Regions from separate parts of the Haloimpatiens massiliensis genome, predicted to be linked through region 1. Evidence: riboswitches for the same ligand, from Rfam matches in the RefSeq annotation. Region 1 holds a riboswitch; each other region holds the start of a gene.
What was found. A riboswitch is a leader RNA that binds a small molecule or an ion and turns the genes downstream of it on or off. The one in region 1 is predicted to bind FMN.

Region 1 (3,180 bases):
TCTAATCACCAGAGTAATGTAGATATACCGTGTCTAATTGCAGGAATCAATAGACCTATGGGTTTTATATCTAAAAAAGAGCTAATAAAAGCTCCAGTTATATCTACATGGATGAAAGCAATACATTGTGTATTTATGGATAGAAAAAATGTTAGAGAGTCTTTGAAGTCCATACAAGAGGGAGTAAACATATTGAAAAATGGCAATAATATGGTTATATTCCCAGAGGGAACTAGAAGTAAAAGCAGTGCCGTAGGAGAATTTAAAAAAGGAAGTATGAAATTGGCTACTAAGGCAGGGGTTATGGTAGTGCCTGTTACAATTGATGGGACATATAAGGCATGGGAAGGAAATGGTGGAAAAGGTCTTATTCCGGCAGATGTAACAATTAAAATACATAAAGGTATAAAGGTTAGAGAATTAGATAGAGAACAAAAAGCTACCTTAGCTGAGGACGTTAGAAAGATTATATTAAGTGGAATAGAAAGATAGCAATATAAGTAGTTTTTCATTGAAAATATAAAACTTAAAATTTAAAATTAATGATAAAACTCCTTTAGGAGTTTTTAATAAAATATAAATTAAAGAATTGTATAGCAATTTCAATTTACATTCTAAATTCTTAATTTAAAAGTATTATTCTACATTAAAGTTAATGTAAATTATATATAGTGATTAACCCACAATAAGGTACAATGTAATGGAATTATGAAATTTCTCCTCCATAACTTGCATAAGAGCTCGGAACAATAAATTTAATTTAAGAAATTCTAATCTTTTAGCCATATAAAATTATCTAACGCTCACATTCAGCGTCCTGCCTCAGGTTCGCTAGCCTGGCGTCCTTGCCAGGCTTACGATAATTTTATTTGTCTAAAAGAAGAATTTCTAAAATTAAATTTAAACAGTTCTTTTGCTTCTTATGCAAGTCATTCCAGAGAAATTTCATAATTCAGGTAATGTAATGCTTTTTGTGGGATAATCATATAGTAAAATATATTGAAATCTTATGAAATATAATATATAATATAAGTGAAAAATTAGTAATATTTAAAATATAATATATCTTCGGGGCAGGGTGAAAATCCCTACCGGCGGTTATAGCCCGCGAGCCGTAAGGCAGATTCGGTGTAATTCCGAAGCCGACAGTTAGAGTCTGGATGGGAGAGGAGAAATTCTTATTTTGTTTTTTGAGCCCTGAATTATTTCAGGGCTTTTAATTTTCCCAAAATATTCCTCGATAAAACTGGGAGGGGTTTTTATGAAAAACTCAAAATTAAACAAAAATATCAAAATATCATTATTAGCAGTAATAGCTTTTTTACTTATGTTTATTGAAGTATCAATACCTATATTCCCTGAGTTCCTTAAAATAGATATAAGTGATTTACCAGCACTAATTGGAACCTTTGCGTTCGGGCCTATAGCTGGGGTTATAATTGAATTTATGAAAAATGTGCTTCATGGATTATTTGCAAGTACAACAGCTTTTATAGGAGAGTTTGCAAACTTTTTAGTAGGTTCAATGATGGTAATAACTGCTGGGCTTATTTACAATAGAAAGAAGGACAAGAAGTGTGCAGTTATAGCATTAATTGCAGGCACATTAGTCATGAGTTTGGGTGCAGCTATAGTGAATCTTTTGGTGTTATTGCCAATGTATGAAAAAGTATTAGGATTTCCTATAAGTTCAGTAATAGGTATGAGTTCTAAAGTAAACCCAAAGGTTATAAATTTAGGTACACTTATAATTTGGGCTATAATTCCTTTTAACTTAATAAAGGGAGCTATAGTATGTGTTATGACTAGATTGGTATATAAAAGTGTTTCTCCAATACTACACAAGGAACAAATAAAAATAGCAAATGAGGATTTTGAAAAAAATATCAACAATAGTATAGGAAATAAATAAAAAATAAAGAGTATATAATAAAGATTAAACCATAAAAGGGTACAATGTGGTGGAATTATGAAATTTCTCCTCCATGACTTGCATAAGAGCTCGGAACAATAAATTTAAACAGTTCCTTTGCTTCTTATGCAAGTCATTCCAGAGAAATTTCATAATTAAAGTAATTTAATACTTTTTGTGGGATAATCATAATAAATAATTTAAATTTTTTTAGTTATAAAATATAAATTTTAAATTAAAGAATAATAAGGGTATGAAATTTACCTGTGAAAGTTAAATAAATAATCCCTAGTTTTTAACTAATTATTAGTTTAAACTGGGGATTTAATTTATATATTTCTATTCCACATTATTAAACCGTCTTCTCCATCGGAATAGTATTTTTTTCTAATCCCCTCTTCTTTAAAGTCAAACTTCTTATATAAGTTTTGAGCGGCAACATTAGATGTTCTAACTTCTAATGTTAGTTCTTTTACCCCAAGATTTCTACATAAATCAAAAATACCATTCATTAAGTGAAATGAAATACCTAAACCGCGATAATTAGGGTGCACCGCTATGCTTATGATATGAGCTTCATCAAGTATGGCCCATATACCAACATATCCCACCACTAAGTCATCTATAAGGGCTACTATATAGTGAGCAAATTTATTCTCTAATTCTTTTGTAAATGAGCTTTTAGACCAAGGGTCTTTAAAACTAAGTGAATTTATTTTAAGAACTGTGTCAATATATTCATCTGAGATATTTTTTATTATTATATCATTCATATTATTCCTTCTTTTTTTCATATTCTCTTTCAGCTTGTGATTTTCTTAAATAGACGGGACTAGCAGTTAATATATCATCAGTCTTATTTTCTTTAAAAAGTTCCATACCTAACTGGCCTAATGAGGCAGAATTCATTATATTCAAATGCGTAGGAGCAAAAAAGCACTGATCCAAAGAGTTTCTTAACTTAGATGAAAATTTGTAAGTGCCGTCTCCTATAAAAGTAACTGTAGAATTTTTTTCTTTTATAATATTTATTAATTCATCAATATGGATAGCCATGTAATCAGTTATTCTGCACAATTTTCCGTTATGGAATGTAAATAGGGCGGTATAAACATTGTCTCTTAAAGCGTCTAAAATAGGGCATATTAAGCCAGAGGTATAGGCTAAATTGTTAGCAAGAGAATCTAAAGAAGATACGCTCACTAAAGGTTTATTTAATCCTTGGCAAAGGCCTTTTATAGTTGCCATTCCAATTCTTAAGCCAGTAA
Region 2 (3,180 bases), on a different contig from region 1:
GCCATTAATGCATCTGTAGATAAGTTGATGAAGATATATTTTGATGTTTAATAACCCCAAAAGGTTGCTGGCTATACCAACAACCTTTATTAACGTTACTACATATATTATAGACCTAAAAGAATTTTTTACTATCTATATAGTCATATACATCTACTAGTGCTTCACCAAATCTTTGATAGTGTACGATTTCTCTTGCCCATAGGAATTTAAGAACATCTTTTACATCTTGGTCATCTGTAAGGTCTATAAGATGCTCATATGTTGCACGAGCTTTTTGTTCTGCAGCCATGTCTTCATGTATATCTGTTACAGGATCACCTAGTGCTTGAATATAGGCAGCAGTCCAAGGTACTCCACTAGCATCTGATGGGAACAAAGCATTGTCATGTTGTGCATAATGTGCACCTAAGCCAGCTTCCCTTAATTCATCTGGAGTTGCATCTTTAGTTAATTGATATATCATAGCACAAATTATTTCTACGTGAGCTAGTTCTTCTGTACCTATATCTGTTAACAAACCTTTAGTCTTTCCTGTTGGCATGGTGTATCGCTGATTTAAATATCTTATAGCAGCGCTTAATTCTCCATCCGGTCCCCCATATTGGGTTACAAGAAATTTAGCCATTTTTAAATCTTTAGATTTTATTTTAACAGGATATTCTAATTTTTTTTCATATATCCACATACGACAACCCCCTTATTCCCCTATTTCCCATGGCCATGGTTCTTCTACCCATTTCCAAGAAGGAGTACTTTTGGCATAACCAAAGTTGGTTAATGGACCGTATTTTACTTCATAGGCTTCTTTCATATCCATCAACATATCTGTAGTCATATTATAGTCATTTAGAGCTCTTTGATTGTTAGGATGATTATCTAAATATAAATTTAATTCTACAGCTGCAAATTCTAATTCTTTAATTTTTTTCATCATTTTACTGCGGTCATTGTCGTCATAGCACATTTTAGCCATTATAACTCCTCCTATTCCTTAGATTTTATTGGGTAAGGTATATAAAGATTAGGGAATAAAGTTCCCTTTTTTAGGGCTTCATCCAATGGAAACAAAGAAATATAAGGTTGATCAGGTATAAAAGCTCTAGTTAGCCTTATTTTTTTCATATTAGCATAAGGATTAACCATTGGATTAGGCATATAGTCCATACATGGATTGAATGATTGATACATATTCCTCCACCTCAGTTATTATTTACAATATATACTATTCATATATAGGTATATGTGTTAACAGTTTATAATTCAACCCGTAAAATCTCGTTCATACCCTTGTAATCGAGGATGAAAGGGCTTTACGTTATGGAGGTTCAATGACCTTGTATAGTAGATATAATACCGTTGTAAGTAAAGTATATAGAGGTAGAAAAATAGTGTACAAAGGAAAAAACATGCATGTAAAAAGTTAACGTAAAATACATTGACATGAAAAAACAGCAGTGTTATACTTTATTTAAATTAATATGGTGAAACCTTCAGGGCGGGGCGAAATTCCCCACCGGCGGTAAAGTCCGCGAGTCTTTTGACTGACTTGGTGAAATTCCAAGACCGACAGTATAGTCTGGATGGGAGAAGGAAAGATATGCTTTATAGCTTTATATAGCATCTCTTTAATTGAATTTATTTAGCGTGATTATGGACCCTGGAGATATATTATCTTCAGGGTTTTTGTGTTAATGGTGAAATTTATTGTTTTGAGCTTTTATAAAGGCAGGGAGGATAAAATTCATAAATACTCCATAGTGTACCTTTTGTGGTTTAATAAACTGATTAAATTTCACATTTCAAATAAAGTTTAGTGTAGTTTTACTAAAACTTTAAGTTTTAAACGCTGTAATAGTTTACAAATCTTGAATACCACTTCTCCTAGTGGAAACATCCCTTTGATTTTACCAATAGTGTTTTAAAAGAGGTGATTTTTTGAAAATAGAATATATGAGAAGAGCCATTGAACTTTCAAAAAAGGGTGCTGGATATACAAATCCAAATCCTTTAGTGGGAGCAGTGATAGTGAAGGAAGGCAAAATTATAGGTGAGGGCTATCATGAATTTTATGGAGGACCACATGCTGAGGTAAATGCCTTTAAAAACTGTCAGGAAGACCCTAAAGGTGCAGATATGTACGTTACCTTGGAACCTTGTTCGCACTATGGAAAGACACCACCCTGTGCAAATGAAATTGTAAAAAGTGGTATAAAAAAAGTAATTATAGGTATGAAGGACCCTAATGAATTGGTATGTGGAAGGGGAATAGACATATTAAAAAAGGCTGGAATAGAAGTTGAAGTGGGGGTATTAGAGGAAAAAATAAGAAAGGTAAATGAGATATTTATAAAATATATAACTACTAGAATGCCCTTTTGCATAATGAAAACTGCCATGACTTTAGATGGAAAAATAGCCTGTAAAACAGGAGATTCCCAGTGGATTTCAAATGAAATATCTAGAGAGTATGTTCACGAATTAAGGCATAGAGTATCAGCTGTAATGGTGGGCATAGGCACTGTACTTGCGGATAATCCTTCTTTAACTACTAGATTAAATAATGGTAGTGGTAAGGATGCTATGAGAGTAGTAGTAGATAGCCATGGAAGAATACCATTAGATTCTAAAGTGATTAATGTAAGTTCTACTGCTAAAACTGTGGTGGCTGTGGGGCAAGAGGTAGAGGATAAAAAGTTAATGGCTTTAGCCCAAAAGGGGGTTCAAGTTATAAAAACTCCTGGAAAGGATGGAAAAGTAGATCTTAAATATTTAATGAATAAACTAGGGGAAATGGGAGTTGACAGTGTGCTTTTAGAAGGGGGAGGTACTTTAAACTACAGTGCTTTAAGGGAAGGGATTGTAGATAAGCTTATGTGTTTCATAGCTCCTAAAATAATAGGAGGGACAGATGCAAAAACTCCTGTAGAAGGTGATGGAGTAGAGTTTATGAAAGAGTGTATTGAGTTAGGAAAGATAGAGGTTAAAAATATTTCAGGAGATATTTTAATAGAGGCACTAGTTAATAATAAGCTAGGGAACTGATAGATGAATATGATGGTGAATAAATGAAAAATACCTAGCATAGATAGAGTAACTTTATCTAAAATAAATGAACTAATAACTATTACATAAAATATAGTGGCTTTCATGTAATTATGTTAGGGGAGGGGTGAATAG
Region 3 (3,180 bases), 430 kb from region 1:
TTATTTAATGAAATTTTTCAAAAAGAAGTTTTTAATAATAATGCAAATAAAAGTATATTAGAGATGTATCAAAGTTATAATGAACCAGATAAAATTAAAAAAAGTCATGAACTGTATATCAATATGGCTCGTATTGGCTATGTGAGAGAGTATGTTGGCATTAGTTGGTTAACATGGTGGTATCAACGCAACTTAACGCTTTTTTCAAACATTTGTCGTTTGGTAGAATCAGCTGATGACAGAATACTAGTAATTATAGGAAGCAGTCATATCTATTTATTAAATCAATTTTTGAGAGAGAGTAATATGGTTGAGTTAGTAGATGTTAATAAACTGCTTCTATCTAATGATTAAGATAATAGTTAAGTCACAATAATAGATAATGTGTATAAAATAAAGTGCAATAAATTATTAAGTTGCATAAAAATAGCGTTATAGCAATAACGTGCCCCTTAGGAAGCACTCGGGAAAATGGATACTCCTAAGTGCTTTCTAAATATCTGGAATTATCTTGAAGATTATTTGTTAAAAAGTATTATTAGGATTAAAGAGTTATTTAGCACCCCATTAAATATTAAAATCCTTACGTATATATATATGGAGGGATTCAAGATGCGAGTTAATAAAATAATAGAAACTAATGAATATTATGAACAAAGACTAAGAGTTGAGCCTAAACCTAAAAGGGAAAATAGCAATAAGAAAGAGATATCATTTTTAGAAATTTTAAAGAAAAATATATGCAAAGATAGAGTATAAATAAGCGACTGCTTAATCCAAGTACTTTATACCAATATTGTACTTTTTAATTATACTAAATACTAATTTCAGTTTTAATTATACATATGAAAATTAATACAAGTAAGTGGTTTAGTTTTAAGAGGGTACTTGAAAATATTATTATTAATGGTATAATGTTTCTAGAACATTTGAATATAATGTCTTCAGGGCAGGGTGAAATTCCCGATCGGCGGTATAGTCCGCGAGCATGAGAATGCAGAACTTGGCATGTGTCCAAGTTAGGACTTGGTGAAATTCCAAGACCGACAGTATAGTCTGGATAAAAGAAGGCGTGTTAATTGATTGTAATAAATGATTACTTTTTTTGTGTTTCATTTTTTTACAATTCTAATTGTCCACCTAATTGCAATTAACACCTGAAAGACATTTCTTTCAGGTGTTACTATTTTTAGGGGGAATGTAAAATGAAAACAAACACTAAAAAACTCACAACATTGGCAATGTTAAGTGCTATTGCCTATATTATTATGGTTTTAGGACGTATTCCTATAGTAATGTTTTTAAAGTATGATCCTAAAGATGTTATTATTACTATTGGAGGATTTATTTTTGGTCCGTTATCAGCATTTATTATTTCAGTGCTAGTTTCTTTTGTGGAAATGTTCACTGTTAGTGATACTGGTTTTATAGGTTTTATTATGAATATCATTTCTACATGTGCTTTTGCATGTACAGCAGGTTATATTTATAAACGAAATCATACACTTAAGGGAGCTGTATATGGACTTATTACTGGAAGTATTTTAATGACAATAGTTATGCTTCTTTGGAATTATCTTATTGCTCCAATTTATTTAGGGTATCCTAGAGAAGCTGTGGCAAAACTATTGATTCCAGCATTTTTACCTTTTAATCTTTTAAAGGGTGGATTAAATGCAGCCTTAACTATGCTTTTATATAAACCTTTAGTAAATTCCTTGAGAAGAAGTAACCTTATTCCTGAGTCATCGAAATCTAATCCAGTTAAAAAAATTAACCTTGGGGTGACACTTATTTCCGGTTTAATACTAGTTACATGTATTCTTTTAGTATTAGTATTAAATGGAACAATATAATTATTTTATTGTAGTAGCTATTATAGTGTTCAAAAAGTTAAATGAAACAATTAAACTGGATGATTCCATATACCCATATAAGTTAGTTGTTATATAAAATTCAGTAGTATTAATTGAATATAGAAAACTAAATCAACTAAAAAGGAATACTAAAACTTATATTTAAAATTTTTAATTGGTTAATACTTCTAATATTGGAATAAATAATATATAATTTTATTATATGATATATTAGGGGGAATCGTTATGAAAAGAACAGCTGAATTTGTACTAGGACTTATAGGGGGAATTTTAGGTATAATAATAACATTTATAACTTTGGTTGGAGCTATTTCTTTGTTGTTAGGAAATGAACCAGTAGAGAGTACTGAGACTGTATTCACAGTAATATATATTATAGGTTTAATATTATCAATAGTTGGTTTAGTTTTTGCTTGTAGAGTAAATAAAAATAGTAAAGTTTCTGGCATAATGATGATAATTGCAGGAGTTGGAGTTTTTTTATGTAATCTCCTTAATGTTGCCTCATTGATATTATTTTTGATAGCTGGAATAATGTGTCTTACTAGAAAAGTGGAATCTAAAAATGAGCAGATAATACAATAGTTTATTAACAAAACTAGAGAAGCGCTAATGCGGTTCTTTTTAGTTCTTGCAGTTTCATATTTTTCTATATTTTTACCTTTGTGTTGCATTTAAAAAATTTATATGATACAATTTCTAAAAAGGGGAGCTTGGTTGCAGGCTGAGAGGAAGTTTATGCTTCGACCCATAACTTGATTCGGATAATGCCGACGTAAGGAAATATTTAGTTTATACTATTTGTTTATATATCTTATGAGTGTAAATGAGATGTGCCTTATTTGGTGTATCTCATTTTTTATGCTGCAAAGAGAATATTTTTGATTAGTGAAGGAGGAGCGCCCTGAGCTAATATTGCAAAATACAACTAAATAGCGAGGGAACTTGTGTTTCAAGGTGAGAGGAGGCTTTTGAGCTTCGACCGACCAGTATGGCTTATGTCATATAGGGAATTGCTATTTAGTTACGATAAAACTATACCTCGATAATGGTGTTTATTCCCTATATAACATATTGGGAAAATGAATATTATTAGGGAGGTATTTTATTATGGAAAAAAACTCAAAATTATTAAAAAAACTTATGCTTGCAATGTTGGTGGCAATGGGAGTTGTGATTTCACCGATTCTTCGTATTGAAGGCATGTGTCCTATGGCACATTTTATTAACATAGTATGTTCTGTTATTCTTGGACCTTGGTATTCACTGCTTTGTGCTACACTTATTGGTGTCATAAGAATGT

Region 2: another riboswitch for FMN. It lies ahead of ribD (bifunctional diaminohydroxyphosphoribosylaminopyrimidine deaminase/5-amino-6-(5-phosphoribosylamino)uracil reductase RibD); the one in region 1 lies ahead of C1715_RS14595 (ECF transporter S component).
Region 3: another riboswitch for FMN. It lies ahead of C1715_RS12615 (ECF transporter S component); the one in region 1 lies ahead of C1715_RS14595 (ECF transporter S component).

Annotation. Positions count from the first base shown of each region.
Region 1 is NZ_LT854640.1:1,355,522-1,358,701, forward strand. Features, by position in the region: gene C1715_RS14590 (lysophospholipid acyltransferase family protein) at 1-492, shown strand, start outside; FMN riboswitch at 1,061-1,176, shown strand; gene C1715_RS14595 (ECF transporter S component) at 1,262-1,912, shown strand; gene rimI (ribosomal protein S18-alanine N-acetyltransferase) at 2,242-2,685, opposite strand; gene tsaB (tRNA (adenosine(37)-N6)-threonylcarbamoyltransferase complex dimerization subunit type 1 TsaB) at 2,687-3,180, opposite strand, start outside.
Region 2 is NZ_LT854637.1:221,278-224,457, forward strand. Features, by position in the region: gene C1715_RS04195 (adenosylcobinamide amidohydrolase) at 1-51, shown strand, start outside; gene C1715_RS04200 (manganese catalase family protein) at 116-688, opposite strand; gene C1715_RS04205 (spore coat protein CotJB) at 701-976, opposite strand; gene C1715_RS04210 (spore coat associated protein CotJA) at 988-1,191, opposite strand; FMN riboswitch at 1,486-1,599, shown strand; gene ribD (bifunctional diaminohydroxyphosphoribosylaminopyrimidine deaminase/5-amino-6-(5-phosphoribosylamino)uracil reductase RibD) at 1,939-3,045, shown strand.
Region 3 is NZ_LT854640.1:922,181-925,360, reverse strand. Features, by position in the region: gene C1715_RS12620 (DUF5694 domain-containing protein) at 1-354, shown strand, start outside; gene C1715_RS19485 (hypothetical protein) at 613-759, shown strand; FMN riboswitch at 937-1,076, shown strand; gene C1715_RS12615 (ECF transporter S component) at 1,206-1,856, shown strand; gene C1715_RS12610 (DUF4064 domain-containing protein) at 2,103-2,462, shown strand; TPP riboswitch at 2,573-2,678, shown strand; gene thiW (energy coupling factor transporter S component ThiW) at 2,988-3,180, shown strand, end outside.